4 regions of the Sporomusa termitida genome follow, and region 4 is predicted to be linked to each of the others. Evidence: riboswitches for the same ligand, from Rfam matches in the RefSeq annotation. Region 4 holds a riboswitch; each other region holds the start of a gene.

Region 1 (7,967 bases), 2.2 Mb from region 4:
GGGGAGGGGATTGCGATGCAATTTTTGATTTTGTACCGACAGCTTCGTCGGATAGCAAGAAGCCTCTCTGGATGCTAACATCACAGGGAGGCTTCTTTTGTTTTGCCATGGTGGGCAAACAGGCGGGAATAGACAGCTAGTCGCATACTTTAATTGTCGTTAACCGGCATAAAAAACTGAATCACATCAACTTCTAGTCCGTCTGCGATAGCGAATAGAACATCTAAAGAGAAAGCCTTGGCGGAGTTTGGCGCTTCTATCTTGCTTAGATAACTCTTGCTTATTCCAACTTTATCTGCTAATTCATCCTGGGAAAGTCCCCGGCGAATGCGATAATAGACGATTTTCTTAGCAATTTGGCGATACCGTTCATCATTGGTTGATTTCATAAAATAGTTTCACCTCTGCAATCAAATTATAAAGGTCATCAGGGAATTGGTCTTTTCACCTATTGGGTAATGACTGGCAATTGATGAAAAGAGCATTTGTGCTAAAGAGCCCTGCAGTTGCTTAGTGAAAGGAGCGTGAATGGAATCAGGTTAATGCAATGAATATAGGATTAACTAGGTAGTAACAACGGGAAAGCGGATGTCGTGATTACGAGGTACAAGCTTCAGTAGCCATTATAGCATAGACGCAACGGGGAACGGACTTATAAACATAGAACGGGCAATGAGAAATCAATGCGGGTACAGGCGCCTTTTTTAAAAGGATTAATAGGGAAGACCGGTGAGATACCGGCACGGTCCCGCCACTGTAATCGGGAGTCAGTCTAACGAATGCCACTGGGATGAGATAAACATGCCGGGAAGGATGGACTGATGATGAACTGGAGTCAGGAGAATTGCCTGTACCGACAATCTTCGTTTGACCTGCGAGGAACAGGGAGAAGATTATGTGACTTGTGTGAGCTTTTATCCTTGCATGAGACAAATCGTTATCGCAAAAGGAGGGAAAGAAGACTAAAGCCTGCGGTACGGCAGGTGGAAAATAAGTAATATGACGGATTGAGCCGGACAAGCAGAACCCATTGTTGAATATAGGAATAGAGTTTAGTAGCAAATATGGACAAAACAGTCATATTATCCTGAAAGAGCACATACAGTTAAATGAGGAAACGACAACAGCATAACGTTGGGATAGGTGCCCGCAAGGGCTTAAAAGGGAAGACCGGTGAAATACCGGCACGGTCCCGCCACTGTAACGGGGAGCAATCTCGCATATATGCCACTGAGGCGAAAGCTTTGGGAAGGCGCGGGATCGTTATGAACCGGAGTCAGGAGAACTGCCTTATCCAGCAATCGCCATTATACCTGCGAGTGACAGGGAGGAGATTACGAAAAACCAGGGCCGGATACCGGCTGGTTGGCGTAAGCACTCCCGATATGGGAGTTTTTTATTTGGTATTTTTCGTGTACAAGATCTGTTTGTACCAGTATGCAACCTATTAAAGATAAAAAAGTAAAGCAATAGTCAACCAAGGACGGTAAGAAAACGTAAAGGAATGATCTGCGATTTTAAATCATATTTATAAAGTCATTTGGAACCGCACTCGCGCCTGTTGGCAGGTGGTATCTGAATTGGCGAAAAATAATGGCCGGGCGAAATCGGTCCGCCGTCGCTGTGGCGCTAAAAGTTTAGCACCGGGGACGGAGGTACTGTCGTGGCCGCAAATAAGTTGTGCGGCGGAACCTGCTGCTGCTGACGGCTATGCAGTCAATGCGCGTAACTATATGAGCAAAAAAGCCAGGAAAAAGGTAATCTGCGCGTCGATTGCGGCGACCTTGGGAGTAGTATGCGTACCCACAGCAGCATGGGCGGCTGACGGCGTGACGCTGACAGGCGATGGAATTATTACATATGGTAATAATGTTGGCGGAAGCGCCTTCTTTAAAAATTATGATACGGTCTCAAATCCGGTTCAATCGACTAAGCCGTCTACGCTTGATAATATTACGAGACCCTTTAACCTTTCGGCTGGTACTTTGAGAGCAGATTGGTCTGAGTATGGATCTCCAGCTAGCGCGGGAAATAATTTGAATAATTTTCCCTCCATTCCGACAACTCCTCAAATTAACGGTGAAAATGCAAACGCTATTGCAATGCGCGTTTATGATCAGGAAACCGATAGCTATAGTTATAAAGTAGTACAAACAAACTCTACTCAGACTATTGTTACTGGAAATATAGTTAAATATCTTAATAATTCGCTGTTTCAAACAATAGAAGTTCAAAGAGAAATATATGCGGCAATCGGTGATGAAGCTCAACTTAAAGCTGTCATGGAAAAATATCTGCCTGAATTTTATTTTGTGGTGCTGAATGAGGAACAACTGCAAGCAATCAATGCTTTAGGCGATAACAGCGCTAATGAAACTACTATTGCAAATAGTCTATATGATTTTTCGGTGAATGACTCGAACGCTATAGGGTTTAATGTTAAGCTGCAAATGGCGAAAACTGGTACTGTTACAGGCTCTACCGGTCATAAGGCTTATACCTATGACCAGGTTACCGTAACTGGCACCTGGCGGCCGGATGATAGAGCGATTATCGTAGAACCCTCCGATGCTGTGACTTATAAAATTAATACATATTGGATAACAGGACCGGATGGAGCGTCCTATGCGTTGGATTATGAAGGAAATTTAAAGGTGACATCGGATGCCGGTGTCAGTAACTCCGTAGGCGCTGCCGGAACGCAAACCCCGCTGAATGGTTCTGGGGCTAAAACGGTAATTTCAACCCAAGAATTAATTACCGGTGAAAACAGCCTGATCGATCTTACCTATGTGAATACGGTCGGCGGCAGGGATTCTTTAGCCTTCAATGATAACGGCGGTGGTTTCAAAACAGGCTTGACATATGAAAGCGGCGGTAAAACTGTTGATGCTTATGTTCCTACCGGCCGCACCTTACTGGCCGATACAGCCATCTTGGGCAACGGTACTGCTTTTCGATTAGGCAAATATGGAATTATAAAGGATGATGGTAGTTTCGCAGGTTCCAGCGATAATGTATTGATTGGGCAAGCGAATCAGGCACAAAAGGAAATCGACGCCAACGCGAAAACTACCTTATATTACGAAATAGGCTGGGTGCCGGGGATTGGCACCAGTCCCTTCGGTGAAGGCAGCGACGCGGGCAGCATCGGCATCTATAACGGCGCGGAAAACTTTGAAGTGATCGGCCGGGCAACCACCGTCGACGGCATTTTCAGCAATTATATGATTACGCCGGAAATCACCCGTTACGATAATTATTACCAGACAGAAAACAGCAAGCTTAAATACGCCCAGGATAGCAACGGCAATTATTATAAAAACGATGGCAACCACATTATTATTATTATGAATGCCGACGGCACCGTGCCCTTCCGCGCTGCCGACCCGGAAAACCTGACGCAGGAAGAATGGGACTATCTTAAGTCTCAAGGTGCCACTACATTAAGCAACACCTACGACAATACGCAAGGCACGGCCTGGCTCGTCTCCAAGTACACCTACGAGGATACCGGCGAAATGGCCGAGAGCGGCAAATCAGCCTCCGAAAACAGCGCGGTGTTGCGGAATGTCGCTAAAGCCAACAATCTCAATATGTTCCGCCGCGCCGACGAATTGCATCTGGCCAATCTGAATCCGCCGCTTGCGCCGGCGGAACGGGCTGGCGAGCTGCGTGAAAGCGTGTGGGCCGCTGTCTGGCATGGCAAATATGACAGCGCCGCCGGCTATGGCCGCCGTGCCGACCAAAGCTATGACGGCATCCAGGTCGGTTACGACAAATTATTAAGCAAGCCATTCTGCGGCGGCAGCGTCTATACAGGCTTTTATATCAGTAAAATTAACGGCGACAGCCATACCGCCACCGGCGGCGGCGAGCAGGACAGCCACGGCATTGGCCTTTACGGCAGCTGGGTAGGCGATAAAGGCCACTATGTGGACGTTGCGGTCAACGCCGCCAAAATCAAGAACGAATACTATTTTACCGCCAATACCGGCGACGGTACCATCGGCCGGGTCGACGGCAAGAGCAATACCTGGGGCTACGGGCTGGGCCTGCAATACGGCAAGCGCAATCTGCTGGCTGACGCCTGGTTCTGGGAACCCTCGCTGTCCTTCTTCCTCGGCCATGTGGACGAAAACAGTTACGCCCTTGGCAACGGTCTGCACATCACGGAAAAAGGCTACGACACCGCCATCGGTAAAGCAGGCTTGAAAGCGGGCCGAGACTTTGGCGAAGGTGCCCAGGTCTACGCCGGCGTCAATTACGGGCATGACTTTGCCAGCGGTCAGGATATCTACCAGCGGTACGGCACTTCCAGCCGGCGCATCGATACCGCCGGCGGCCATGACAGCTGGTGGGAATGGCGCCTGGGCGGCAGAGTCAAGATCTCGCCGACCGGCATTTTTACCCTGGATTACCTGAAAACGACCGGCAGCGACGTCGGCAATGACTGGAGCATCAACGGCGGCTTCAATTGGCGTTGGAGCGGCTTCGGCAGTGGCAGTAATAAGTCGGAGCAGGCCTTTGACTATGCCCCGCCAGCAGCAACTGCTACGACCGTGGTCATCGGCAAGCCGAAACCAATGCCTGAACCGGAAGCGCCGGCAGCGACAGCGTCTGCCATTCCTGGTATTGAAGCTGGCTTGCCGGTAAGCGAAAGCGAGCTGGCAAGCCAGCAAACCGCAGGCCAATCCGGTACGGAGGACGCTGCGGAGTACACAACGGAAGCTGCAACCGCAGCGGATAACGCCGGCCCGGCTGCTATTGATTACACGCCGGCCAGCGGCGAATATGCCTTAGCCCCGATTACCGTCGAAGCCTCCCGCCCCGGCTGGGAAAAGAAGCTCAGCCCCGGCCAGGTCAGCGTCATTTACCCGCAAGCCTTTGAGGGCGAGCAGAAGAACCTGCCGGAGCTGCTGGACCGGGTGCCGGGTCTCTTTATCCAACGCATCAACGGCGTCGGCCACTATACGGTAGCCAGAATGCGCGGCTCCACGGCGGCGCAGGTCGCGGTCTTTGTCGACGGCGTGATGATGAACCTGACCGGCGACGCGGCCGTGAATCTGTCCGCGATTCCGGCGGAAAATATCGAACGCATCGAAGTCTACCGCGGCTATGTGCCGGCCCGCTTTGCCGGCGCGCCGATGGGCGGCGTCATTAATATCGTGACTAAGAAACCGCAGGAAGGGCAGGGGCATATTCGTCAGGGCGTACGCTCCCACGGCGGCTATACGGCCGACTACGAATACAGCATGCCCCTCGGCAGCGGCAGCCTCCTGGCCACCTTCAGCCGCGATATCTGGCAGGGGGATTTTGACTGGACTTATCCAAGTAATTATTATGCTGATAAAACCTTTACCCGCCGCAGCAACGATTATCAGAACAATAACGGCATGCTCAAATGGCAGGGTGAGCATTGGACAGTCAAGGCTGCGTGGAAAAAGCTGGACGAAGGCTTGGCCAAAGCCATAGTAGATAGTTATCATAATTATAGCAACAGCCCGTATTCAGATGGCAGATTAAAAATCGATTACCAAGAACTGCTGATCGGCCGCCGGGATACGATAGGTAATCTGGACTACGGCTGGCATGTGGCCTATCTCGACAGTGACAAGCATTACACCAATACCGGCGGCTATCGAGCAATCGCCGAGCTCAATAAGCCGGAAACTGACTATTTACCCGGTCAACTGTGGGGCAATTATCATTCCAAGAAATGGAACGGCAACTTGAACATGGCGATGAAGATGGCGAACCATCTCCTGGAATTTAACGCCGACCTTACGCGCGAAACCATGCGGACCAACGGCAACCGCTGGGATTTGTCCCAGGAAGCCATCGATCGGCAAACCGGTGTAAACTATACCATCCGCAAAATGCTGTCGAAATACAACAACCGTGAGTACCACCTGACCCTGCAGGATACGGTTACCTTAAATGACGCCGGCGATTTGAAATTGACGCCGATCCTGCGGGCCGATAAGGTGGAAATGGAAGGCTTGGGGCCGATGGGTTCCGACGACAGCCGCTGGCGGTATTCCGGCGGGGTGGCGCTGCAAAAGCAAATCAATGACCAGTGGAGCTTCAAGTCTACCTGGGGCACCTATAACCGCCATCCGAACTTCTATGAGATTTTCGGCGACGGCGGCTTCATCGCCCAAAACTATGTCTTCTCTCTAGCCGGTGAAGGTGGGGTCATTGATGCCGGCCTCTGGGAGCGGGGCAGGCAATTTGACTTCAGCCTGAACTGGCAGGGGGAGATGGCCAATGCCGACACCGATACCATCCTTACCTACTATAAACGGCGGGCGGAAAACCAGCTGGTGCTTTGGACGCCGCGCGGCGGCAGCGGGCTGAGCGCGTATTGCCCGACCGGCATCATCGACGTCTACGGCCTTGAGCTCTCCCATAACATGAAGTGGCAGCGCGTGAACCTGGCTGTGGCCGCGACCTGGCAAAAGAGCAAGGAGCTAGACGGCGGCCTGGGTTATAAATACAACTGGGCGCAATCCGGAGCCTCCTTTGTGCCGGAATGGGTCGTCAGCGCCCGCCTTGATTACTTATTCCCGGGCGACAAGCTGAATGTCTTCGGCGAATACCGCTATACCGCGAAAGAAGTGCTCCGCGGCGAAGATTCAAGCGGTGAGGATAATCCCAATGTTCCCACGGATGTCAGGGATGCTTATTCCTTAGTCGATTTAGGGATTAAATATAAATTCGACAAAAACTGGCGTCTCAGCGCTGGCGTTAACGATGTCTTTGATCAAGGCAAGGATGTGTATATTACTAGAAACATGAATCGCGATATGACTCCTTCCTACTATCCTTTGGCCGGGCGCACCTATTATACGACCATGGAGTATCGCTTCTAATGGTATGTCGTGCGGCGGGCCGGGTCCCTGTCCGTTGCGCTGCATATAGATATTGCCTGATAGCGGGTTAAGGCAATGTGGCAGCGGGAAAGACCGCAAAAAAATAATCAAGGAGTGTGAAAAATTATGGCTTTCAAAGTAGGTTTAGGTCTCGTCGGTGCCGGGTACGGCACAGGCTGGTTTGGCAGCGTTGGAGAAACGGCTGCTTCCAGAGTCCATATTGCTGTGGATCGTATTTTAGCCACGGTGGACCGGTCGTCTGACCCCCGGGTTATTCCGATTACTGCAGAGGCCAGCCCCGTTACAGTAGCCAATTATTATACTTATGGCACGCCAGACGATAGCGGTTTAGGCAAGCAAGGGAGAGCCTTGTATGGGGTTTATAACCCGACGCCTGCCAACTGGCAGCAACTAACAACCGCTCAGGCAAACCAGACTGTCGAAGGAGCCGCCAAAACCTGGTCGGTGACCAATCCTTATGGCGCAGTTGTGTTTGGCAACGATTTTTACTTGATCGATAATGACAATGTGGATACGCTGCCTCCTGGTTCCACCGATCCTACGCTGCAGTATTCGGCAAGTATTTACAAGTATGATTTATCCGGTGCAACGCCATTTGAAGAATTGGGAGAATTTTACCGTTTTGTTCCGGGCAGCAGCGGCGGCAATACCTGGAAGGGCGCCGGTACAGGGTTGGATTTATACACTGAGGGAAGCAACAATTATTTAATTGCTACTTTTAACCGTTATACCAATGTAAATTGGACTTATACCTATGGACCCTCCGATTTGGTTAAAATCAATTTGAGTACAAGCGCGGCTACCACAGTTGCTGTCAATGGCAACACCAATGGGGTTGTTGTAGAGGGTGAGTATGCTTATGTAACTTCTGTTGGCGGCGCTCAAGTTGCTAATGGCAGTGACCTTTCGCAATTGCAAGTTGTTGATATTACTTCGGCAACTCCTACAATTGTAGCAACCTTGACTACTGCCGAGTCGGATGCTTTACTTACTACCGGTATCGGCTATACTCAAGGCGACTATACGGATGTTGCTTTTGTGAATGGTAAGGCCTATGTTTTGCTTGCTCAA
Region 2 (7,967 bases), 1.8 Mb from region 4:
AGTTCAACATCATCAGTAAATAGTACCGGGATTTCATCTGTCAATTCTAGAGTTTCTTCATCACACATAATATTACACCCCTCGTCACTGTTATTATCGGTCTCAAACGAAAAGCCCTGCCAGTTGTCCCGGCCAACGCTAATGCTTGATTCACTATTATTGTAACACATCTGCCGATAAATAATAGTTAAATCTGAAAGATCACGAAAGTTCGCCTCTGATCCGGGCCAGCTCGGCCTGACTCTCCAGATAATACCAGCGCACAGAATTGCCAAACCGGCACTGAATGGCATGCAGCTTGCCGTCCTGGGCCAGCTGCCGCATTTTTGCCAGCGAAAACCCATTCGCCGAGAAATAATTGGCGGAAATAAAGCCTCTGCGTTTTAACCATTTTCGATGCTGCTCAGCTTCTCTGGATTCCAGGTCAACCTGCCAAATCGCCATAGTTACCACAGACCTTTCTTTGTAATTGCTTTTTATTATAGATCAGCCTGTGAATATAAGTGTTAGGGGCAGGTAAAATTATTGTTAACAATTTGGTCGAAACAAAACCCTGTCCCCCTGTTTCAAGAGAACAAGGGGCCTGGACACACGCTCTGTCCAGCCCCCCTGTTCTCTTACTTTTCTGCTAGTCTGGCTATAGCAGCCAGCAGGCTGAATTAATCAAAGCTAAGGATTCTTTGGCCGTTGACAATTTTCAGGCCTGTTTTCTTTTCAGCAGCCTTGCGGGCTTGCTGGGCCAGGACGGAATGAGCGGCGAAGGATTTAGCAACGCCAGCCGATTGGAGCGCGGCACCGGCCCGCGAGGTCAGATCCGGGGCCAGAATGATGGCCGAGTTCAGGTTGCCGCCGCTATAACCGAGCTGGGTCGGGGTGAAGGTTCTGGTGGCCGTGTCGCCAGTGCTGGCAGGCAGGCCGGGATAGATGTCGATCTGGTTGCCCTTAACGAACCAGAAACGGGTGCTGTCGCCATAGATGCCCCAGAGGTAGCCGGGGGAGTTAATCGTGCTGACATTGGTCCAGGTTGAAGGGGAAGTAAGGTTGGCTACGGTAGTACGGTAAACATTGCCGAGCATGTTGGCAAACGATGCATTATAGTTGCCCAGGAATACATAGGCGGTGTTGGCGTCAACGATGGTAATGTCGCGGAAGTCGCCGATCATGCCGCTGGTTTTGGTAACGGTGGTCTTGGTGAAAGTGGCCAGGTCAATGATATCCAGACGGGTGTCAGGATTGGCGCTGCCGGCATTCTGCATGCCGCCTACGGCGCAGACATAAAGTTTGTTGTTATAGTGATCCAGGGTGAAGGCGTTTTTGCCGACTTCTAAGTGGTTGACATAAGTAAGAGCACCCGTGATTGTATTAATTGTAAATTTGACAACAATACTGTTCGAATATACTGAATAGCCGCCATCCGGATTAATGGTAAATAGGGCATATAAATTGTTATCAACAACAGTTAAGCCTTCTCCATGAACCGCTGCACCGGCAGGCACAGAAATGCTCGGCCATGATGTCGGGAATTGATAGTTATGTGCTGTTTGCGCATAACCGCTATTCATATTTACAACAGCAATTTTTGCTAGGTCATACCCGGTGGCATACAGCCACTGGTTTTTGGTAGCCACTGCATGCAGATTGGCCACATTACTCCAGCTTGGTGATACAAGCGGGTTCCAGCTGGCGGCAAAGGGATCAATGATTCTGTTTGGCGGTGCTGTAGGCGTATAATTGTACTCACGCAGTACCAGCCGGCTTTCATTGCCCTGGAAGAAATTGAAGATCGCCGGGTCGCCGTTTAAACCGGTAACCTTGGTGCTGGAGGTAAAGGTGGTCGGGTTCCCGGTCCGCTCACCGCTGATGGCGCCGGCCAGGCCTTGGGAGTAACCGGAATCGACAACCGTATAGCCGAATAAATTTTCCGGGGCGGCCTGTACGGCCGAACTGCCGATAATGGACAGCGTCATCGCCGTTAGGAGTATCCGTTTAAGAAAACCTGCTTTTAGTTTCATTCGTTTAATCCCTCTTTTCCATTTTTTTTAGTCTACCCGTGTTTGAACTACTGCCGGCTTACCGCCGCTTTTCACCTCCTTCCGCAAGGCCGGCCTTGCCTGTTTTGGCATAGGGCATCACCTCCTTAAATGAACTGAATTAATACTTGTACTGCAGCGTTACATAATAGGTGCGGCCCTGCAGGGGATATTCAAGCAGCTTGTTTTGTGCATCGAATGCATAGCCAGTACTGGTAAACGTCATCTCCGGCCCTTTATCAAAGAGGTCGTTGACACCGGCAATGATTTGGCAATCTTTATCCATTTTATATTTGGCCCCCAGGCCGACGGTGGTTAGGGAGCTTTGGACCTTCTCCGGATCTTGCTGCCAGCAATACATCTCATCAATATATTTTACTTCACTGAAAATCGCCAGCCGGTTGTCCGGGCGGTAGGTCAGGCGCACCGAGCCTTCCCAGTCCGGGGCGTAGAGATGCGGCATCCGGTAATATACATCGCCGGTGCCGGTAGGCGAATCGTTCTTGGTCCACTGCTTGGTACGCATATAGGTACCTGCCAGATTCATATCCCATTTGCTCCAACTGAAATTGCCCTGCAATTCCGCACCGTTGACCCGCCCCTTGTGCGCATTGGTATAAGACCAATAATTATAGCCAAAGCGGTAGAGCTGGAGTATATTTTTCGAATCGCGACCGAAATAGGTCAGTTGCACCTTGGAGGAGTCGGCGCCCAGCAGTTTTCCGTCCCAGCTGGCCGACAAATCCCACTGGGTTCCTTCCTCGGGTACCGGGAATATGCTTTGACCAGCGTACTTGGGGTCGTTATAAGCATTAGGCCGGGGCAGAATGCCGCCGCCGTCGCCAGCAATCTCATACAGGTTGAGCAGCCGGTAGTAGGTGCCATATGTGGAACGCAGGGTTAGATGATCGTCCACCTGCTTTTTCAGCGCCACCTGCCAGGTGACCTTATCATTAACCTGGGAATCTTCCTGATCGACCCATTTATTTAAGTCAGATTTTCCCAGCGCCCTGCCCATAACGTTGGAATAATTGTAGCGAATACTGGGAGTCAGCCAGAGATCGGCCGCCTGGTTGAGGGTAATGGTATCCTGCAATTGGAGATTGAACAGCGTCTGTTCATAATATGTCCGAAACCTCTCGCGATTGGTAAGACTAGGTTCAAAGTCATATTTGTCCATCCGGCTGCCATCAACATCCATTTTCTCCTTGGACCAGTTGGCCAGAAATTCGAGCAGGTGCTTGTCGCTGGTTTTATAAGTACCGTCAATGGCCCCGCCAAGCCGTTGGGAATCATAGGCGCTCCATTCGCTAAATACTGCCGGCATGGAATTAAATTTCAGATAGTCCGGGTTGCGGTAACGCTTATCCTGGTCCAGGTAATTGACCTGCCAGCCCCATTCCAGGTTGCCGTCCGTATCCCGCCGGCCCACCAGCACATCCTTGGTGGTTAGTTCCTGTCTCTTGTGTTCGATCTGGTCAGGCAGGTCGATAAGGGAGTACGTAGGATTTGAAATATCCCCGGTAAGAAACATCTTTCGCGGCATGCCCCGGTCAATTTTTTTCCAGCTGCCCTTGACCAGCCAGTGGTCGTCCTGCCATTTGATAATGGCGTCGGTGTTTTTATAGTCGTTATTGCGGCGGTAACGTATGTCATCCGCAAGTTCCGGGTGTGCGGCCTTTTGTTCATCCCACCACTTTTGTTTAAAATCAGGATCATAACCAAACCAATCATTAGCAGAAAGCAGATAATTAAGTGTCTCTGTATCATAGCCTGCAGCTATGCCCGCATTCATAAGTGCATTATAAAATGGACTACCTGCTGTAGTTGCTTGTTGAACCTCTTCTAATGACGTAAAAGGCTCCCAACCTATATTTAAACCTAAACCATACTGACTATCTTGCAACGTATCAAGGCTCGCATTATAATTCTGAAGCATTGTAACCGTCAACTGCTCATACTGCTGGACTATCTGGTCATACCCTGCTTTGACGCCAGGATTCTTATAGCGGAAATCGCCGTCACTCTGGTCGCGGTTGATACCGATCATCAGGCTACCCTTTCCCAGCGGCTGGGTGATCTCCAGGCCTACGGTATTACCGCCCCAAGAGCTTTTGCCGACCTGGGCCGAGATATTAGCCTTGTCCGGCTTCTTGGTAACGATGTTAATAACGCCGCCCATATAGGTGCCGCCGAACCGGGCCGGGATATAGCCGCGATAAACCTCAATCCGTTCAACATTATGGATGGGAATAGTCGAGATGTCCATGGCGGCATCACCACCCAAATTAGAGAGCACCCCGTCCACAAAAACCCCTACCTGGGCTGCCGTGCTGCCGCGAACGGTCACGGTGGTGTACTGGCCCTTGCCGGATACATAGCGGACATGGACGCCAGGCACATCTTTCAAGAGTTCCGGCAATGTCTTTTGCTCGCCTTTGTAATCATCAGGCCGGATAATAGTCACCGTCCCCGGTGACAGCTTGGCCTCCCAGTCGGGGCGTTTGGCCTCAACCGTAACCGCCTCCAGGGCATAGTCCTGGGCGGAGCCGGCATCGGCGTCCACAGTTTCCCCGGTTGCCGGTGACGTCTTGCCGCCGGCTGCGGCCGCCTGGGCAAGGCCGCTGTAGTCCGGGGTCAGGCTGAAGGCCAGGGTACAGGCGATCCCCATCGCCAGGGCTTGTTTGGACAATTTACGTTGTTTCACTGCAAATCTCTCCTCATATGTCTTACTCTTTTCTGAAAAAATTGCTGAGAATGGTAGCCCGATTTAGCTGTTGCTTACTTCTTACCCTCCCCTCGTACCGATTGCCTGATCTTCCCCTGTCGCTCGCAGGGTTGGCGAAGACCGTCCTTACAGGCAGTTCTCCTGACTCCAGTTCATCATCAGCCCGGCCTTCCCGGAAATTTCCTCCAGTGGCGTCTGCGGACTGACTCCTTGTTACAGTGGCGGGACCGCGCCGGCTTCAACCGGACTTCTCTATTAAACCCTCTGCAGGGCACCTGTACGCAGTGAAATACGGCCAAATAAAAAATGGATTTCTCATATAGTCATCCAGGAGCGTTGACTACATGGGAAATCCATTTACCCTCGTTTTATCAGCAGACTTACTGCTATAAACCAAGAACAGACTACCGCACATAATCCCCTACCCATCGCTCGCAGGTCACCGGTGATCGTTGTATAGGCAGTTCTCCTGACTTCTGGTTCATGGCGCCTCCAAACCTTCCCACGACAGTTGTCCGCATCGCAGTGGCATATCCTGGATTTGCTCCCCATTACAGTGGCGGGACCGTGCCGGTTTTGCACCGGACTTCCCTATTAAGCCCCGTAGGGCACCTATACCTGGCAATTATAAAATTGTCTGACTCAGGCTGCCAGCCTTGGCAGCTTACCGCTTCTAAACGGGTTAGTACGGATTGCTCAGATAATTACAGGCTCTTACCGGCCGGCCCTGGAAATACTGGAGCAGCTCGCCGGGTTTTGCCAGCCAGTTGAGCCGGCGGTACTCCCACACCCAGGGTACGGTAACCTTAACCTCATTATAGCTGTCAAACGCACCCCAGCGGGCAAAGACCCGGCCCTGGCCAATATCCTGACGCCGTTCCCATAACTGGGTCAGCGGTACCAGCCGGTAACCGCCATGGGCCCCGCCCGGCAGGACTTTGCTTATCGGCCCGGCCGGCTTGTCACCGGCCGGGATCTCATAGATGCCGGCCGCCGGCAACCCCTGTCGGCTCCGGCCGGCAACGGTAATCTCATGGCAGCCGGGCCGGATATTCAGTACCGGGTGCCGGCCTTCCAGGCGCACCTGCGCGCCCGGCCACTGCCGCCATTTTTTATTACTGTGGGTCAGCAGCATATCAAGCCGCCCGGTCTGATCAGGCGTTTTGGCCACCGCCAGCAGCACCCCGGTCAGATCATGCTCATGCTCGGCCCGGCCTGTGTAACGCGGGTAATACTGATAGTAGCCGATAAAATAGTGGGTGTCGCTTTCCACCACCGAATAATACATAACCCGCTCCAGGGGATAAAACAGCAGGTTATACCAGTTATTATTGAGCCGCCAGTCGCGGTCGTAATTGACCAGCGTAAATATATCTTGCTGAGCGGTGAGGCCATTACTGTTGTCGGTCTGGCAAATAACCGGCGACCACCGGCTGGCAATGTCCGCTGCCGGCACCGCCGCAACCGGCAAGGGGAAAAACAGGAAACTATATAAAAGCAGTAGGAAGACTTTACTTTTTGTTATATACCGTGACTTCATCAATTTGATAGACCTCCATATTCCAGGTGCCGCCGCGGGGAGGCGACTGGACAAAAACGCCCTGCCCCACAAACGAGACAAGATTGCCTGTTGCCAAAGCAGTTTCCAGCAGGCTTTGCAGCCTTTGCTCGGCCGACCGGATCACAATGCTTTTCCCGGGGGTATCACGGAGATCAATCACGGCATAGAAGCTATTGGCAGGGGCATAACAGTTTATCAGGGCGACATGACCATACAAATGAACGGCCGGCGGCATTAAGACAACGCCGATAACAGGCTGCGGCCCAGCGGCGGCAAAACCGGTCTGAACAAACGTTATATAGAAAAATACTATCAACAGGAACAGTCGGCTCGCCCGCACTAGGTACCTCATGATGTTGCTCCTCCTGCTTATATTAATCAATTATCTTTGGCGTCAGCATAATGACCAGTTCCGTCTCCGTCACCTGCTTGGAGCTGGAGTGAAACAGCCCTCCCACTAGCGGCAGCTGCCCTAATATCGGTACTTTAAAGGTATCGCTGGTCTCCTGGCGCTGAATCAGGCCGCCCAGCACAATGGTTACACCACTTTTAACCCTTAGGGTCGCATCCGCCTGGCGGGTACGGATATTGGGGTTGCCATTTTTCGTGGTATCGGTCTTATTGCTCACTTCGGGCTGAATGCGGGTGGTAATAAAGCCGTCTTTGTTGACAGTGGGCGTTACCTCCAGCTTAATGCCGACATCCACATAAATCACGGAGATGATGGGGATGCTGCTTGTCGTCGGCTGCTGGCTCTCAACCGCCAGCTTGTCCCCGATCAGAATCTTGGCTGTTACCCCGTCTAAGGTCGCAATCCGCGGGCTGGCCAGCAGCCGGCCTTTTTTGTTCTCGAGCAGGTGATTGACAACCCCCTGCAGATTTACCCCGTATTTCCCGGTACCGATCCTAAATTGCAGGTCCTCATAGATAATGGGGGCGGCAGGCAGCTTAAATGATGCCCCCCAGTCGACACCAAGGTTGGACAAATCATCGCGGTTAATCTCAAGGACCTGCACCTCGAACATCACCTGCTGGGGCGGTGTATCAATCTGGGCCAGCAGATAGTTAACCTGATCATACACCTCCGGGCTGCCCATGATCACCATGGTGTTGCGCACCGGATCGGTTTTAATCTGTTCCTCAGGCACAAGGGCGCTGATCAGGGGTCTGGCCTGCTCCACCTTCAGATAGTTCAACTGCACCACCAGGGGCCGTCCGTAGTCAGCGGGCGGGCTGACAGGCTCAGCCGGAGCCGGATACTCGCTGTCACTGCTGACGGCAGACGGCAACTCCAGCGGGCTGTCCGGGAAAGCCTCCTCCATGCCTGCCGGCAACGCCTGAGCCAGCCAGGGCAACAGGAACAGCAGTAAGGCCAGTACCAGGGAAAAAGCACAACACCGGCGGTAACGGGCCACGATATTCACCGACTTTCACTGATGTATACTTTATCGGCAGACCACCCCGGCTTCCGTTGCTGCTGCTTGCTGCACAGGACATCCGCTGCCGGGTCAGTCTTATCCTTGGTTGTTAACTGCGATCAAAAAGCTTGTACACTTACAGGCATAAAGCATATTCTCAAACAGCCAAATAAAAAGAAGCCGCCTGTGATGTGTGAACTACCCATCAGTCAGGGGCTTCCTGTTTCATA
Region 3 (7,967 bases), 1.7 Mb from region 4:
ATACCGTTTTCCCGCCATGGTTTTGCCGAATATATTGACTAAAACCAAACCCTCGGCAAAAATTTTATTTAATTCCTGACGAATTTCAAAGCGGCTGGCCATCGCTTTCGCAATAAACGGAGTTAATTCTAACAACATTGCTTTGTTTTCTTCCAAGAGTGCACCTACTTGTCATCATTATATGAAGAGATGCCCTAACCAATCGTATGCTGATTACTGATTCACACTATATATTGTGAGTGTTTTATGCAAGTTTTGCAACAAGTTCCTAGTCATTCAAATGCAGTAAAGGTTAGTTTTATTCCTTATTTTGGCTTTGCTGACTTTGCAGCAGCGAAAGTTCATACAATATCATGCATCTAAGTGACGGCGGCCATTCTGTTTCCGCACCGGTCATTTTGCTGCATTCCTGAATAAACTGGCAAAGCTCATAAAGAATGGTGGTACCTATCCAGGGATGCAGTTTTATGCTCTGGGTTTTCTGTGTCAATTTAATGATTCTTTTCTCATTCAGATATTTGACGAGCGCATAATAATCCTCTTTCTTTCTTCTCTCTGTGCTTTGGCCGCTAAACTGATCGGTAAACGGCTTGGTGTCGTAAAGATTTCGGACCGGTCTAAAATAATCAGGATGAGGGCTGTCTGTAAAATAATCATGGAAAAACAGGCTAAAAAAGGCGTTGATGTCGTTGGCGCTAAAGGCTATGCGCCGCCCCCGCTGTTGGTCAAAATGCAAGGAATTGCCTAAAGTATACCAGACAATTAAGGGAAAATACTGATTAAAGTGGAGCGGCTTTGGGGCATTAGGCAAAAACGGACTGAATTTTGCCACCACCTGCAAATACCGGTTTAATTCTTTTTCGTTATACCCGGCCAGCTTTTTTTCCAGGTCTGCCAGAATCTCAGCCGTCCATTGCGCGATCTTCTGATCGGCGTCATTTCGTTCCTCCGGGGTCGCCGTATCCAGGCAGGCAAAATCAAGTTTCGGTACACTTACCATACTATCAACCCCCTACTAGATTAAAACATGGAAGATAAAATTTGGACTGGCAAGCATATTACCCGCCAGTCCAAATTCACCTGCTTATTGAAGAAAATTATGTTTTTTTCGCTTTTTTCCGGGTTATTTCTTTTCTTCTTCCGGAAGAATAACGCCCAGCGCTTTGGCGGCGCTGCGGGCCTGTTTGGCCAGAATAGCGTGTGGCACGAAGGTCTTAGGTGACTGGCCTTCCCGTTCGCCGAGAGCGCTAAACAACGACGGCTGAATGAGCGTAATGGAATTGATATTTACATTAACTGTACCGGTGCCAAGAGCAGCCGGAGCGAAGGTTCTGGCCGGCGTAGCCGCAGTGCTGACCGGCAGCGGGGAATAGATTTCAACCGGATTACCCCGGACAAACCAGAGCCGGTCATTGCCGCCGGTAGGAACATCTTCGGCAGCGATAGCCCAGAAATAATCCGGAGCATTGACGATATCAACCACTTTGGTTCCCAGGTTGCCGGCGGCGATATTAGCCAGCGTTGCCCTATAGACACCACCGGTAAATCCGCCAAAATTATTTATAAAGTGGCCGGCAAGAACAAAAGCGTTATTGCTATTAATGATCGAGATATCCCGGTAGTCGCCCGTAATCCCCGAGCTGGCCGGCGTGACCGCTGTTGTCACCGAACTGACCGCCGGGAAGGTGCTGAGATCAACGATGTCGATGCGGGTTTCGGCGTTAGCCGAACTTGGCTGCTGCCCGCCGCCGATAGCGCAGACATACAAATTGCCGTTGCTCAATTCCAGCGTGCTGGCATTTTTGCCAACTTTGACATAATCGCCGGCTGTGTAAGTCAGTGCTCCTGTCAGCAGGTTAACACTCATCCGCACAATGGTGCTTTCCTGGTATACCGGAGGTGTTGCCCAAGGGTCGTCCACGGTGGTGAAGAGAGCATATATAGAAGTACCGTTGGCGACAATGGCCACACCATTATTCTGGTTTCCGGCCGGTACAATCGGACCACGCCCGGCAGCCGCCTCAATCGCATCAAAATGTGCCGGGAAAGTGTAGCTGGTTGTTTGCGGATAGGCAGCAGTCAGCATATTAACAACAGCAATATTGGCCCAGTCGTAATCAATAGGATAGAGCCAATAGCCGCGCGTAGCCACGCTGTACAGGTTTTTGATTGCCGGCCAAGACCGGTTTGTGGCTATATTGCTCCAAGGCGGCACAGTAGCCGGGTCCCACACCTGATAAGGAAGTGGTAATGTAACAAAGTCATATTGTCCAATAACTACCCTAGTCTGACCTAAGACAGTCCGGTAATTGTAAATGCTCGGATCACCGTTTAAACTAGGAACCTGAGCAGGGTAAGCGGTAAATGACGCGGGGGCGTCTGTTCTGCTGTTGGCCCCAATCGCGCCGGCAGTTCCTGCCGAATATGTGGAATCGACGATGGTATAACCCAGTAAAGATATAGCCATTGAAATCCCTCCCATATTATTCTTGCATTCTACTTGCCTTACTTACACTTTACTTACCTGTGTTCATCACCTCCATAAACAACCCGTCACTTGGCAATACTCATCGGCATCACCTCCTTAATCGTCCTATTATAAATCAGAAATTATACTGCATCGTGGCGTAATAGGTCCGGCCTTGCATCGGATAAGCGGCTTGTGTTATCTGGACAGGGTAGTCCGGATTGGTTGGGTTCGTTATTATAGCCCGCTCTTCAATTTCCGGTCCTTTATTGAACAGGTCGTTAACGCCAACAGTGAACTGCAAATCTTTATTCAGTTTGTGCTTCACGCCCAGGCCAACAGTGGTCAGCGCAGTCTGCCACTTGCTTACGCTCTCTCTGACATACATTTCATCCACATATTTCACCTCGGCGAAGAGCGCCGTCCGGGTGTCGGGACGATAGGTCAGACGCAGTGAACCTTCCCAATCAGGCGTATAGGGCTGGACAATGTCCTGCCAGTAAGAATCAGGCGAATCGGGACGGTTCCCGTATTTAGTCTGGGCCTTGGTATTCAGATAGGTAGCCGACAGATCGAGGTCCCACTTGTCCCATTTGAGGCTGCTCTGTAGTTCCACGCCATTAGCTTTGCCTTTGGCCGCATTGCTATAGCACCAATAGTCATAACCATCACGCCGGAGCTGCAGCATATTGTCCGAATCACGGCCAAAATAGGTTAAGGCAAAATTGGATTTGGCATTAAGCATATTCCCCTGATACAGTACGCTAAAGTCCCATTGCGTGCCTTCCTCGGGCAACGGAAACATCGCGTCGGTGCGGTCCGAATCCGGCTTAGGCAGGATGCCGGCCCCGTCCCCGGCAATCTCATAAAGGTTTAAGAGCCGGTAGTAGGTGCCGAAGGTCGAACGCAGCGTCCAGTGATCGTCGAGCTGCTTTTTGAGGGCAGCCTGCCAGGTAGCCTTGCCATTAGACTGCTCATCTTGGCTATGTGTCCAGGGATGTTCCGGGTTGGCATACCGCGAATAGCCGGTAACCTGGGAATAATTATAACGAACGCTGGGCGTGAACCAGAAATCGCCGGCTTTGTTCAGGGTAATCGTGTCCTGGAGCTGGATATTGAACATATCTTGCTCATATTTATATCGATACCGGTAGTGAGCGGCATAATTAATATTATCCATGCCATTGCCGTCAATGCGCAGGGTTTCATGGGAGTAGTTGGCCATGAATTCCAGCAGATGGTTGGACCCGGCCTTGTAGCTGCCATCCAGCGCCCCGCCGAAACGGCCGGAATTGTAGCTGCTCCATTCGCGCAGGGGGCCGATGAAGTGGCCGTTGCCCGGATTGACTAATTCCTGAATACGGCGAATATCCGAATGGTAGTCTTTGTCCTCATCCTGATAATCCAGCCGCCAGCCCCATTCCATGTTGCCCGCATTATCCCTCCGGCCTACCTGCAGCGCCTTGTCGGTTTGGTTCTGCCGCCGCCCTTGATTTATCTGATAGGCGTCTTTCATCCTCCGGACATAGTCATTCTCTGTCTGATCCACTAAGGGGTCAGGGGGAGCGATAAAGTGCGAGGGAAGATCCTGCCAAATACTCTTTACGGCATCCGGCAGCCCTCGGTCGATGTTCTTCCAGCTACCCTTGATCAGCCAGTGGTCATCCTGCCATTTGATCAGGACGTCGGTATTTTTGTAATCGTTGTTCTGGCGGACCCGGGTGGCATCCTGGGTGGGTTGGCTTTCAAAGACCTCCCAATAATTGTGGGCGGGAAACTTTGCAAACATAGGTCCCATATCGGGATCATTTAACATATCTTGGATGGAAGTCCAACCAAAGATGGGGGCATACATTTCATAAACTGGTTGAATTGATTCCTCAAATTGAGCCATAGACCGATCGTACTGGGCCTGTGCTCCGGCCGCCAATTTTTGGGCCTCAAAATTTGTATATTTGAAATTCCCGTCGCTCTGGTCGCGGTTGATGCCGACCAGCAGGCTGCCTTTGCCCAGCGGCATGTCAAGCTCCAGGCTGCCGCTGTAGCCGCCATAGGAGCGCTGGCCGAAGGAGGCGGATACATTTGCCTTTTCCGGCTTTTTGGTGACAACGTTGATGACGCCGCCCATATAAGTGCCGCCGAAACGGGCCGGGACATAGCCCCGGTAGACCTCAATGCGGGCTACATTTTTCACCGGAATGGTGGACAAATCGACAGCCGCGTCGCCGCCGAGATTGACCAGTACGCCGTCAACGAACACACCGACCTGGGCCGCCGTGCTGCCCCGGACGCTGACAGTGGTGTACTGTCCCTTGCCCATAACTTCCCGGATATGGACGCCGGGTACGTCTTTCAGAAGTTCAGGCAACGTTTTTTGCTCGCCTTTGTATTTATCGGGTTCAATGACGGTTACGGTGCCGGGCGAGAGCTTGGACTCCCAGTCGGGGCGTGGTGCTTCCACCGTTACCGCTTCCAATGCGTATTCCTTTTGCCAGGGTTTGTCGCGGTTTGCTTCTTCATTAATTTCCCGCAATCGCTCGCTGTCAGTTGCCGGCGCAACTTCCCCGGTTTCCTGCGCCTGCTTGCCGTCAGGCGCGGTTGCTGTTTCGTTTGTCTCCTGCGATTGTTCGCTGCCGGCCGCATAGACAAAGCTATAAAATGTTGGCGTGGTGCTTAGCGCCAGCGCACAGGCGATACTAACCGCCAGAACTTTTTTCTTTAACCTGCGTTGCTTCAATATAAAACCTCTCTCTTTCCGATTATGCTACGATGATGAAATATGCATACCATAAATAATACCAAATAAAAAAACTCCCTTGTTGGGAGTGTTTACGCTAACCGACCGGAATCCGGCCTTGGTTTTCACGTAATCTCCTCCCCATACCTCGTGGGTAAAAACGGTGATTGCTGGATAAGGCAGTTCTCCTGACTCCGGTTCATAACCATCCCGCGCCTTCCCAAAGCAGTAGCTTCAGTGGCATATATGCGAGATTGCTCCCCGTTACAGTGGCGGGACCGCGCCGGCATTTAACCGGACTTCCCTATTAAGCCCCGAAGGGCACCTATCCCAACGTTATGTTGTTGTTTTCCTATTCATCTTATGTGTGCTTTCAGGATAATAGTACTCTTTTGACCACATTTTTTTTACTGGCTTTATTCCGTTCATCCAGCGAAAATTTCTGTGATGTTTGCGTGTCCGGCTCAATAAGCGATATCGCTTATTAATCGCGGGCTCCTTTCTTCTTACACTTGATACCAAATTCCACATAGCTTTGCAGAGCTTCAATAATCAACTCTTCCTGCTGCGAACTGCTGGCTGCCGTTGTAGTATTTTCTGAAGCTTCACTGATGATTTGCTTGACCTGACTCGAACGATAGCCGCAATCCAAAAGCTTCTGTGTTAACCGGTTGATCTGTTCCTGTTTTGTCAATCTAATCTACCCCTATACTGTCGACAGTAATTATTCGATTCGCACCTGCTGTTTTGCAGGCTTTAGTCTTTTTCCCTCCTTTTTCGGTAACGATTTGCCTTGTGCAAGGATAAAGCTCACACAAGCTGCAGCCTAATCTTCTCCCTGTTCATCGCAGGTTAAGCGAAGATTTTCCGTACAGGCAGTTCTCCTGGCTCCAGTTCATCACCTGCCCAGCCTTCCCGGAATGTTTATCTCTTCCAGTGGCATTGTAGGGCTGACTCTCTGTTACAGTGGCGGGACCGCGCCGGTCTTTAACCGGACTTCCCTATTAAGCCTTCTAAAAAGGCACCTGTACCATGATTATTCGTTTATGTTTGTGGGTCCGTTTCCCGCTATGTTTATGTTACAACAGCTACTGAAGATTGTACCTCGTGAGAAGCATCCACTTAGCAGCTTGATAAAAGTTTCGTTTCTGTTTGTCCACCATTATGCAAAATAAAAGAAGCCTCCCTGAGATGATAGCATCCAGAAAGGCCTCTTGTAAGCCGACAAAGCTGTCGGCACAAAATGCAACATTGCACTAGCAATCCCCTTCCCGGTCCATCGCAGGTTAAAACGGTGATTGTTATGCAGGCAGTTCTCCTGGCTCTGGATCATTGCTCCACCAAACCTTCCCAGGAACCTTTGCTCCCAGTGGCATACATGGTTTTGCTCCCCATTACAGTGGCGGGTCCGCGCCGGCATTTAACCGGCTTTTCTGTTAGGCTCTTCCGAGCACCTGCACCAAAAATATATTATATTCTATTTTTTTATAAGGATTCCTTTGTTTTTTCTTTGATTAAAATATAACAGCAGTGGGTAATTTTGTCAATATACAGATTTTCTTGTATACATTATATTGTGAATATTAGATGATAACACTTTTGTATTGCAAGTATACTTCAAAGGAATCCTTCTGTAAATACCCTAAATAAGGGATTGATGATATTATTCGTTAAAGAAATTGAGGTATTTTCTTGCCCTGCTTTGCCAGATAAACATTGTTGCCTTCTTCCCATTCTTCTTTAGTGAATATAGCATCAATGGCAGGACAGTCGTACCATTCCCCGCCCCATACCTGAATACCCATATAAACTGGTTTAGTTACTACAGCAGTAATTACCCCTTCATACCAAAAGTCTCTGCTTTAAGGTCTTTTCTTTTCGTCCATTTGGCATTGCTTTCATAGGGTATTTTATATTGGTTATTCAGCTTGTTCCTCAGATGATACCCTGTCTAAAACTGCCCATTCCCCATCAGCGTGTACAATTTCCATTAACTGGCTCATCGTAAATCCTCCCCCTCAATGTGTCCGATAAAAACGCGCTTCTGAACCCGCGTTCTATCTACATTTTACGGTTTTTGGTGTTTTTACTCAAACCAGTATTTTGGTGTTTTTCGCCATTAAGGGCTGGTTGGTTCTTTCCCTGGCAGTTTTTCGTTCCTTAATGAATGAGTTTTCCGGTTGGCCGCTACCGCACAGATCACCGCAGAGGCGGCCGCCAGCCGGCCGCCACGCTGCTCCTGGCAGGCAGAATCACAGGGGAATTTGAAACTGCCCCTTTACTATTTATAGGCAACCTGTGTCAAGAGAACCGTCCCCATGACACATTATTCCGGTAACATATTTTTTTACCAAACATAATATGTAATAAATAACAAGCAGAGGTGGGACTATTTATGCTATTCTGGTTGGTTTTTGCCGCAATCGTATTTTTTCTGGTATCCCATTTTTGGGTGCTGTTGCTGGCCTTACTCTTTTTCTGGTTTATTTAACCGCTGCGGTCTTCTGAGAAGTGGGTGCCTGGCCAAAACATACGCAAGCCCTGGCGTATTTAGCGGCAAGCTGACTACGCCAGGGCTTTTATACCATAATCAGAAAGGAATCTGCTTTCTGATTATGTCAGGAACGACTGCGGCTTCTGCCGGCGTCTAAATGACTTGGCAGAAGTCAAGTTTTTCTAGTTAAACTTCCATAATGATAGGCAGAATCATCGGCCGCCGGCGTGTGCGTTCATATAAATATTTGCCCAGGGTATCACGGACAT
Region 4 (7,967 bases):
TGCCCGCCGCCCGGGCAATCCGGCTATCCGTCAGAAAGCGCCGGTCATTGGTGGCCACCGCCAGCAATTCCTCCATAAGCGCCCTGCTGTCGTCGGGAATATGATCCACCTTGTATCCCTGCTGGGCCATCCGTTCCAGCAGCAGCCGGATACTGGCAGGTGAGTCCAGGCCTTGCGCACTGCCGATATTGGCATTAGTAGCCGGGTAATTATGAAAAATAACGGCAATTTTTTTCTCCCGATTGGGCTTGCGGCGCAGGTTAGCCCACTTGCCGGCTTTACGCACAACCTGACTGATGCGTTCAGGCATAGTTTCGTAGCTGGTCATTCCATCGGCTGCCTGTGTTTTACCGGCCACAGGCAGAGAGTGAATAACCCCGTCGAATTCCGGCAAGGCAATACTGCAGGATATCTCCATGGGGGTCAGACCCTCACTACTCCGGTCCCACTCTGCCGGGGAGCGCAATAGGGCATAGGCCTGCAAAACCGGCACTCCCAGCTGTTGTAAAAAATCCGGCTCCACCGGCCGGCCGACCGTCAAGGAAAACTTAAATGTATTAATCAGCACATCAATGCCGGGCAACCCATCATCATAAAAATAGCTTTTGAAAGCGTCATCGATCCCCTGAGCGCCAAACTCAGCACTGCGCGCCCAGTGGCTGAACGCGGCGATTACATTCATGCCCCGGGCCTCAATCTCATCAATAAGCGCTGTTGGGTACGCCAGATCGGCCCATATCCATTCATCCCGCGGAAACAACAGGCCTATCGTCGGGCGGCCTGCCTGGCAATGGTGCTGCCGGTATTCGGCAACATCCGTATATATGCCGGCGGCCCGGGGATGAAAAATACCGTTCCATACCAGTGGCTGCGGCTGTTGGAATTCGCAGGTATCCCGGCCATAGCGGCTGCTCAGGTACAAACAGAAATTACAATAATTATCGAGGCCGCTATAGACTAAATACCGGCGCAGCTGTTCCCGTTCCGCCGCTGTTACGCCGTAAAGAGTGTCTTCGGGCTGAGGTTCAGTTGCCAGCATAGTATGGGTTATCCCTTTTTGCCGCAGGAAATCGCCGGCCTTTTGCAAAAAGTGCGTATCCCGCCCCATCCCCATCCAGGAAAACAGCACGACGTCACAGACACGGAAGCGCTGCTGCCATTCCGGTCCCCATACCATACTGTCGTTAAGAAAAACAATGTCGATGTTGCTGGCTAGCCGGCCTGCTTCTTGCAGCCGGCGGCTTGCCTTTACCAGCATGCTGTGTTGGCGGTCAATATTCGTTAAAAATATTATGTTTCCCATATGGTTTTCCCCCACTGCTGCTTGCATTTTCCCTTGTCGGCACTACTGGTCCGCCTACACTGAAATCATAATTACTTCATGGGCCTTTTTCCGCCATACTTCGTTGTCGTCGGCTTACATATGTCCGATATGTGCGCCTCCTCCGCCTCGTCTTGCGAAAAAATTCCCGTGAATTATTTTACGCTTTCAATGTAGGCGGACCACTACGTTACTTCTCAGGGAAATATTGAGGATAGGCATAGCTGGCCAGGTTTTTTACACCCCAAACTATGTACTGCGATGTACAAACCAAATACCGTTCAGGTATTGAGACAAGCTGCTGCCGGCGAATGGCCTTAACCGACTGCAGGGCCGGATCATTCTGGATATCGGCGGCAAATTGCGCCATATCGGTTTTGCCGGTGTAATCCCAGGTTGGCATTAACAGTATGTCAGGATTCACCTTGACCAGCTGTTCCTTGGACAATATATCATTCATCCCCAGCCCGGCAAGGGCGGCCCCGTTTTTCACGCCGGCATACTGGCAGATATCGTCAAAAGTCGTGCCTTTACCGTCACTGCCACCCATCAGGGAAAAACGGACCACCACCGGCCTTTGGCTGTCAGGTATCGGCCTGACCCTGTCAACAACCTCGGCCAGCGTATTGTCCATATCGGCAACCAGCTTCGCTCCCGCCTCCGGTTCGCCGACCGCCCGGGCAATCTCCAAAATTACGTTTTTGATTTCTTCAATGGAATTAGGCCATTGATAAATATAGACGGGAAAACCTGCATCCCGGACTGTCTGCACAAACTCTAGCGGCTGCCAGTCCGGCACAATCACGAGATCAGGCTGCAGGGCAATGACAACTTCCGGGTTAGCCCGTATTCTCGCCGGTACGGCCTTAGCCTGTTCGGTAATATTGGACAGGCCGCCGTCATCTGCCAGATAAGTCAGGGCGGCAATCCGCCCTGACGGTACCAGGCCCAGCAGAATTTCATCGGTACTGACCGACAAAGATATAATCCGCTGGGGTTTCCCCCGCAATTTCAGTACATTTCCCTGGCCGTCTCTTACCTCATAGCCGGCCGCCGACGGCTCGGCCTGGGGTCTCTGCTGATTAGCACAGCCTGCGCACAAAAGCAATAGGCAGAGTAAAAATACGATCGGTTTGATTATCTGAAAATATCTCATATATCTGACCTCACCCTGCTTAATGCCTGTTGCTGGCAGTTAATTTTCTCAATCCATTCACTCATTGTATTTTTCATAAACTCATGTACCAGGTAGTCAGGCTGTATATAATCCACAATGCGCCCTGCTTCGGGCACACTAAACGGTAGATGCTCATCAATCTTAAGTACATGATGCATAAGTTCAGTCATTGAATATTGCTCCTGGTGCTGCCGCCTGTTTTGACTTTCCCTGATATATTCGCCCGACAAGGAGTGATGCAGATGAATCCCCTTAATATACTGGCTGTAGCTGCCGAGCCGGGATATTGTTCTAAGAATGTAGTCAATGCCCTCGGCCTGGGTTCGTAAGGCCGGATTGGTATTCATCAGGTGCCCCGTATCCAGCATAATGCCAACATTCCGGTGAGCTACGCCCTCCAGCAGATACGCTGTCAGTTCCTTGCTCTGCAAGGTTAGCCCCGGCCACCACAGATTTTCAAACAACAGGGTCATATCTGCAGGTATCGAGCTGTGGAGTGCGTTAATAACCTCTACCGTTGCTTCAATTACCTCCCGGTCGGAGGCATGAAATTTCCAGGTAAACAATTCGGAGATGCGGGCATGACTGACATGGAACACAACATACTTAGCTCCCGCCTGCTTGGCGGCCATAATGTTCTCCCGGTAAACAGTAAGCCACTCTTCCCTGGTTATACCGCCATAACAGTCCCTGATAGCAGCCTCATTGCCAAACTGCTTTAATAATGCACACTGATCGCCACGCCAAAAATCGAGCCACCAGGGCCAGAAGCGGAGATGAACGCCATGGATCCATTCTTTTTTATGGAGAGTTTCATCCAACGGCCCGCAAAACATCATCTCAATGCCGTCTAAATGGTGACAATGCAAAAATCTCTGCAGACATTCCCCATTATTGTTGATGAGATCATTATCAGTCGTATAGTTTGACAAATTTACAAGCTGTAGCATATGTACATCCTTTACTGTGCCGGAAGAAGAAAGATGCCGCCTGCGAAAGGTTGGCATCTGCCTCTAAAGCTTTTATTTTTTAGCTACTCGATGGCGTAAGCCGGTAAGCATATGACTTAGACTCAGCCCTTACCCGCTGATAAGGGCAACCGCACACTTTTGCTCTGCGCTCTGTTTAACGTCAATGTTTCATATGTTTTCAGGATGGAAGTATTACCACTAGGTACACAGTCCGATAACCTGTAACAACCTCGCGCTGACCAATTAAGTTTGTCAACCGGCCAATTAGCTGGAACATATTGTGACACTTCATTTCCCTCCTTAAACCGTCCCCCGCATGGTCAGGGCCTACGGGGGTATAGCTACAATATGGCAATAAAAAAATCCTGGTACTTAATACCAGGAGTGAATTCAGCAGATCGCTAACTTCTTGAGTATACCCGAGAAGATACGCGCTTAACTGTAATCCCCTCCCCATACCTCGTGGGTCTCTAACGGCGATTGTCAGCTAGGCAGTTCTCCTGGCTCCGGCTCATCGCTTGCTTAAACCTTCCCGGGAATCTTATCCCCAGTGGCATATCTTAAGCTTGCTCCCCGTTACAGTGGCGGGACCGCGCCGGTTTCTCACCGGTCTTCCCTATTAAGCCCATTGGGCACCCAACTCAACAGTATTAAATTACAAAACAGGTTCGATTTTAGTTTATCGAACAGTAAGAAGCTTGTCAATAGTTTCCGCGGGATTTTGCATATATTCCAACAATCCGTAATTTTCAGATATTTTTTTCTTTTTTGCTTGCATCAGGAAGACAATAACCTGCTTGTATTATTTATGCTGCTTTTTATATGCAAAGCAAAACACATCTCCAAAAAACATTGGAGATGTGTTTTTACAGTTTGCCTGTTTTTAATGGTTTTTAGCTTCAGGATTATTAAGTTCATCAATCGCATCTTTTATATGTTGAACATAGATATCCTGGATTTTTTCATTTTCGCCTAAGCCATGGATATAGGTGTCAACTTTAATACCGGCGGCAATAAGCTGAGTTTTGTGGGAATCACTTTCGTCACCGGCCATATCATTGACGGCATGATCGCCGGCTACCAGCATTAACGGCATCAGGGTTACTTTTTTGACTTTATTGGCTTTCAGCTTGTCAATCGTACCTTCCAGGGTAGGATAGCCTTCTACAGTATAAACATATACATTTTTATAGCCTGCATCCTGTAGTTTTTCCTGCAGGGCAGGATAGGTAGCAGTGGCAGGGTGGAGCCCGCCGTGGCCCAGCAGCAGGACAGCTTCATTCTTCTTAAGTTTCGGGTATTGGGTTGCTAATGCTTCGACTACTGCCTGATAATCATCGGTGGTGTCTTCCTGGCCCATATAGTAAAGCAGGGGTCTGCCAATTGTAAGCTTTTCAAAGGTTTTAGCCGCTTGCGCATGGGCCACCGCACTTTTAATCAGCTCATATTCTTCACCGGCGGTAATTTGCATAGGTTGTACAATAACTTCAGTAAAGCCTTCGGCTTTGAGGCGGTCAAGCGCTTGTTTCTCAGTATCAATCTTGATACCGTCACGTTCGGCTAATCTTTTAATGATAATCCGGGAGCTAAATGCCCGGCGCACTTCATAATCAGGGAATTCAGCCTGTATTTTATTTTCAACTGCTTCAATAGTTGCTTTCAGTGTGTCGTGGTAGGTTGTACCAAAACTCACAACCAAAATAGCCTTTTTACCAGCCGCAGCCGGTGCAGCCGCAGCCAGCGACGGGATCAGGCTGACGCAACCAAATACGGCCAGCATACAGATCGTGGTAAGTAAGGAAAAAATTTTTTTCATAAATAAAACAACTCCTTTAAATTTTACATAACGAATGCCTGGAGAAAATCCCCGCAATTCTTCACCTGCTGATTACCTCATAGGCAGCCTCCTCACTGCAATAAAATATTTATATGATAGTAAAACTGTAAAAAGAAAGGTCTGCTAGAGACCCGCGCCAATGCGCAATTCAAAAGGAGCGTTGAGAAGAATGTCATTAAATTAAAACTCCCAACCGTTAAAGTTGGGAGTAATAAACAGTAGTCTTATAAAAAAACTCCTGGCTGTTAACCAGGAGTGAATTAAGCCAGATACGCTATTTTATGCCAGCGTCTACTGTAATCCCCTCCCCATGCCTCGTGGGTAATAAACGGCGATTGTCAAATAGGCAGTTCTCCTGACTCCGGCTCATGGCTCACTTAAACCTTCCCAAGACAAATGCTCAGTGGTATATCTTAAGCTAGCTCCCCGTTACAGTGGCGGGACCGCGCCGGCATTAAACCGGACTTCCCTATTAAGCCTTTAGGCACCTATTTCAAACATATTAAGTTGTCCTCTGTGAAATTAGCATAACACCTCAAGAAATGATTGTCAATCCTTAAAAAATGATTGTCTGCAATTATCACTCTATTCTAAATTTATCATGCGGCAGCATCCGCCACTAAAGGCCTGTTATGCCAAATCGATCCATCATTTTACATCCAGCGACTTATAATAAAGACGCTTACTTTCATACATGCGTTTATCAGCCTCCTGAATCAGGCATTCCAGACTGACTTCGCTGCTCGCGGCGGCGCCAATGCTGACACTGAGAGTCAAATCAGCATACACATTAGCAACAATGCCCGGTTGCCACCATTTGCTATTGCGTTGTATCCGCTTAATAATAATCTGTGCTTCCGGGAGAGAAACCCCCGGCAGCAGCACAACAATCTCATCACCACCATAGCGAAAAGCGCGGTCGTCACTGCTGATACTATTTTTCACAACCTGAGCAGCAGCCTTAATTAACATATCACCGGCCACATGCCCATATTGGTCATTGACAAGCTTTAGGCCATTAATGTCAATCATCAGCAGTGTAACCGGCGCCGGCTGCTCTGCGGCCTGCCGGCACTGCTCTGCAAAAAACCGGTCAAAGGAATGGCGGTTCAGTAAGCCTGTCAATTTATCATACTCGGCCAGGTACTGGACTTCCTCGTGCAGGCGGGCATTCCTAATCGCAATCGCAGTCTGGCTGGCCAGTGCTTCCAGAAGCTCCAGCCGTTCCTGCGACTCCTCACCCGGACTGGTTCTTTCAATATATAATATCCCCAGTAAATCACGCCGGTAGATAAGCGGGACATAATATTTTGCCAGCTTGCCCTGTTCATCAGCAGCCATGACTGTCCGCAAAGTACTGTAAACCTGGTTTGCCGCCTCACGGTAACCCTCCTGGCCTTCAATCGGCTCACTGCGGCTGTACTCATGCGTATGCATAGCCGGGATACCGTCGTTGGTTTCACTTGATAAATAAATTTCGGCCTTGTTAACCACCATCGTCTTTCTTATAATCCTCAGGATGCCGTCAATGATCTCGGCAATACTTAACGAGGAGGTGATGATCTGGGCTGCCTGATACAAGGCGGCCTGCCTTTCCAGGGCGGCATTCAGACTGCGGGCCACTTTCTCCCGCTCGGTCACATCAATTGTGACCAAAACAGTGCCGATAAACTTACCACTGGCATCCGTTACCCGTGAATACCGGTTCTCAATAAACCGCCCATTACGGCCCATTAGGCGATACCATGCCTTTTTTTTACCAGCCCGCAGCTGCCCCAGCTTGTCCTCGAGAATTTTTCGCCGGTGCTGGGGATAACTGTCTAAAAAGTTTTTACCTAATAAAGTACCTTCAGGCAATTGCCGTATCTGCTCTGCACAGGCATTACAAAATACAACTGTATTGTTTTTATCCAAACAAATGACCCCTAAATTTGCTATATTCTCCAGGTAATGCCCAACACTGCCGGCAGATAAAACCAGCTGCTGCTTTTCCTGTCTCGCTGCCTGGCCGGCGCCCATCCTGCCGGCAGCAAACATAGCCGGTTCTAATGCCAAAAAGGCTTTTACCAGAGCCCGGTCGAACTGACTGTCAGCCGCCCGTTCCAGCTCACCCATAGCTTCATGCCAGCTTCTTACCTGCTGATAATTCTGGATTGTCGTCATAACATCAACGGCTTCGGCAATATGAATGATCCTGGCTGGCAAGGGGATTTCCAAGGCTTTGAGTTTATTGGGGTAGCCATTGCCATCATAACGCTCGTGATGGTGCAGTACCCCGGCAATAAGCTCCCGCAGCTCTTTGGATCGCAGCAGCATCTGGCTGCCATAGACCGGATGGCGCTCCATTTCATTCCGGTCATACGGATCATAAGTACCCTGTTTATATAAAACCTTGATCGGTACATTTATTTTACCAATATCATGCAGCAACGCCATTGCACCAATATTCACAATCTCAGTATCACGGCAGCCGGTCGCTTGGGCCAGCCTAACCGCATAATATGCCACCCTTTGCGAGTGGTTAAATACAAAATTAAACTGATGGGATAAGATGGACAGATAGAAATTAAAATCTTCCCGTTGTCCCCACTCTTGATAAACGCACTTTAATAGTCCGTTGTCCTGTGTGGTAAAACTCATCTTCGCACACACCGCCTTATT

The links. Region 4 has a riboswitch for cobalamin ahead of SPTER_RS01645 (sirohydrochlorin cobaltochelatase). Riboswitches for the same ligand answer to the same signal wherever they lie in the genome.
Region 1: another riboswitch for cobalamin. It lies ahead of SPTER_RS15740 (TonB-dependent receptor domain-containing protein); the one in region 4 lies ahead of SPTER_RS01645 (sirohydrochlorin cobaltochelatase).
Region 2: another riboswitch for cobalamin. It lies ahead of SPTER_RS17570 (TonB-dependent receptor); the one in region 4 lies ahead of SPTER_RS01645 (sirohydrochlorin cobaltochelatase).
Region 3: another riboswitch for cobalamin. It lies ahead of SPTER_RS09325 (TonB-dependent receptor); the one in region 4 lies ahead of SPTER_RS01645 (sirohydrochlorin cobaltochelatase).

The regions. Positions count from the first base shown of each region.
Region 1 is NZ_CP036259.1:3,336,264-3,344,230, reverse strand. Features, by position in the region: gene SPTER_RS15745 (helix-turn-helix domain-containing protein) at 150-389, opposite strand; cobalamin riboswitch at 677-866, shown strand; cobalamin riboswitch at 1,125-1,307, shown strand; gene SPTER_RS15740 (TonB-dependent receptor domain-containing protein) at 1,569-6,875, shown strand; gene SPTER_RS15735 (hypothetical protein) at 7,002-7,967, shown strand, end outside.
Region 2 is NZ_CP036259.1:3,730,202-3,738,168, forward strand. Features, by position in the region: gene SPTER_RS17555 (hypothetical protein) at 1-170, opposite strand, end outside; gene SPTER_RS17560 (hypothetical protein) at 202-444, opposite strand; gene SPTER_RS17565 (hypothetical protein) at 660-2,012, opposite strand; gene SPTER_RS17570 (TonB-dependent receptor) at 2,152-4,701, opposite strand; cobalamin riboswitch at 4,873-5,052, opposite strand; cobalamin riboswitch at 5,201-5,389, opposite strand; gene SPTER_RS17575 (hypothetical protein) at 5,441-6,298, opposite strand; gene SPTER_RS17580 (hypothetical protein) at 6,270-6,671, opposite strand; gene SPTER_RS17585 (type II secretion system protein GspD) at 6,694-7,743, opposite strand.
Region 3 is NZ_CP036259.1:2,031,192-2,039,158, reverse strand. Features, by position in the region: gene SPTER_RS24700 (hypothetical protein) at 1-156, opposite strand, end outside; gene SPTER_RS09335 (hypothetical protein) at 299-1,000, opposite strand; gene SPTER_RS09330 (hypothetical protein) at 1,124-2,467, opposite strand; gene SPTER_RS09325 (TonB-dependent receptor) at 2,604-4,991, opposite strand; cobalamin riboswitch at 5,366-5,548, opposite strand; gene SPTER_RS09320 (hypothetical protein) at 5,689-5,898, opposite strand; cobalamin riboswitch at 6,062-6,248, opposite strand; cobalamin riboswitch at 6,496-6,677, opposite strand; gene SPTER_RS25620 (hypothetical protein) at 6,875-7,009, opposite strand; gene SPTER_RS24695 (hypothetical protein) at 7,372-7,542, shown strand; gene SPTER_RS09315 (ribonuclease J) at 7,885-7,967, opposite strand, start outside.
Region 4 is NZ_CP036259.1:351,708-359,674, reverse strand. Features, by position in the region: gene cobN (cobaltochelatase subunit CobN) at 1-1,303, opposite strand, end outside; gene SPTER_RS01655 (ABC transporter substrate-binding protein) at 1,512-2,477, opposite strand; gene SPTER_RS01650 (TIM barrel protein) at 2,474-3,448, opposite strand; cobalamin riboswitch at 3,943-4,124, opposite strand; gene SPTER_RS01645 (sirohydrochlorin cobaltochelatase) at 4,353-5,285, opposite strand; cobalamin riboswitch at 5,635-5,813, opposite strand; gene SPTER_RS01640 (diguanylate cyclase domain-containing protein) at 5,955-7,946, opposite strand.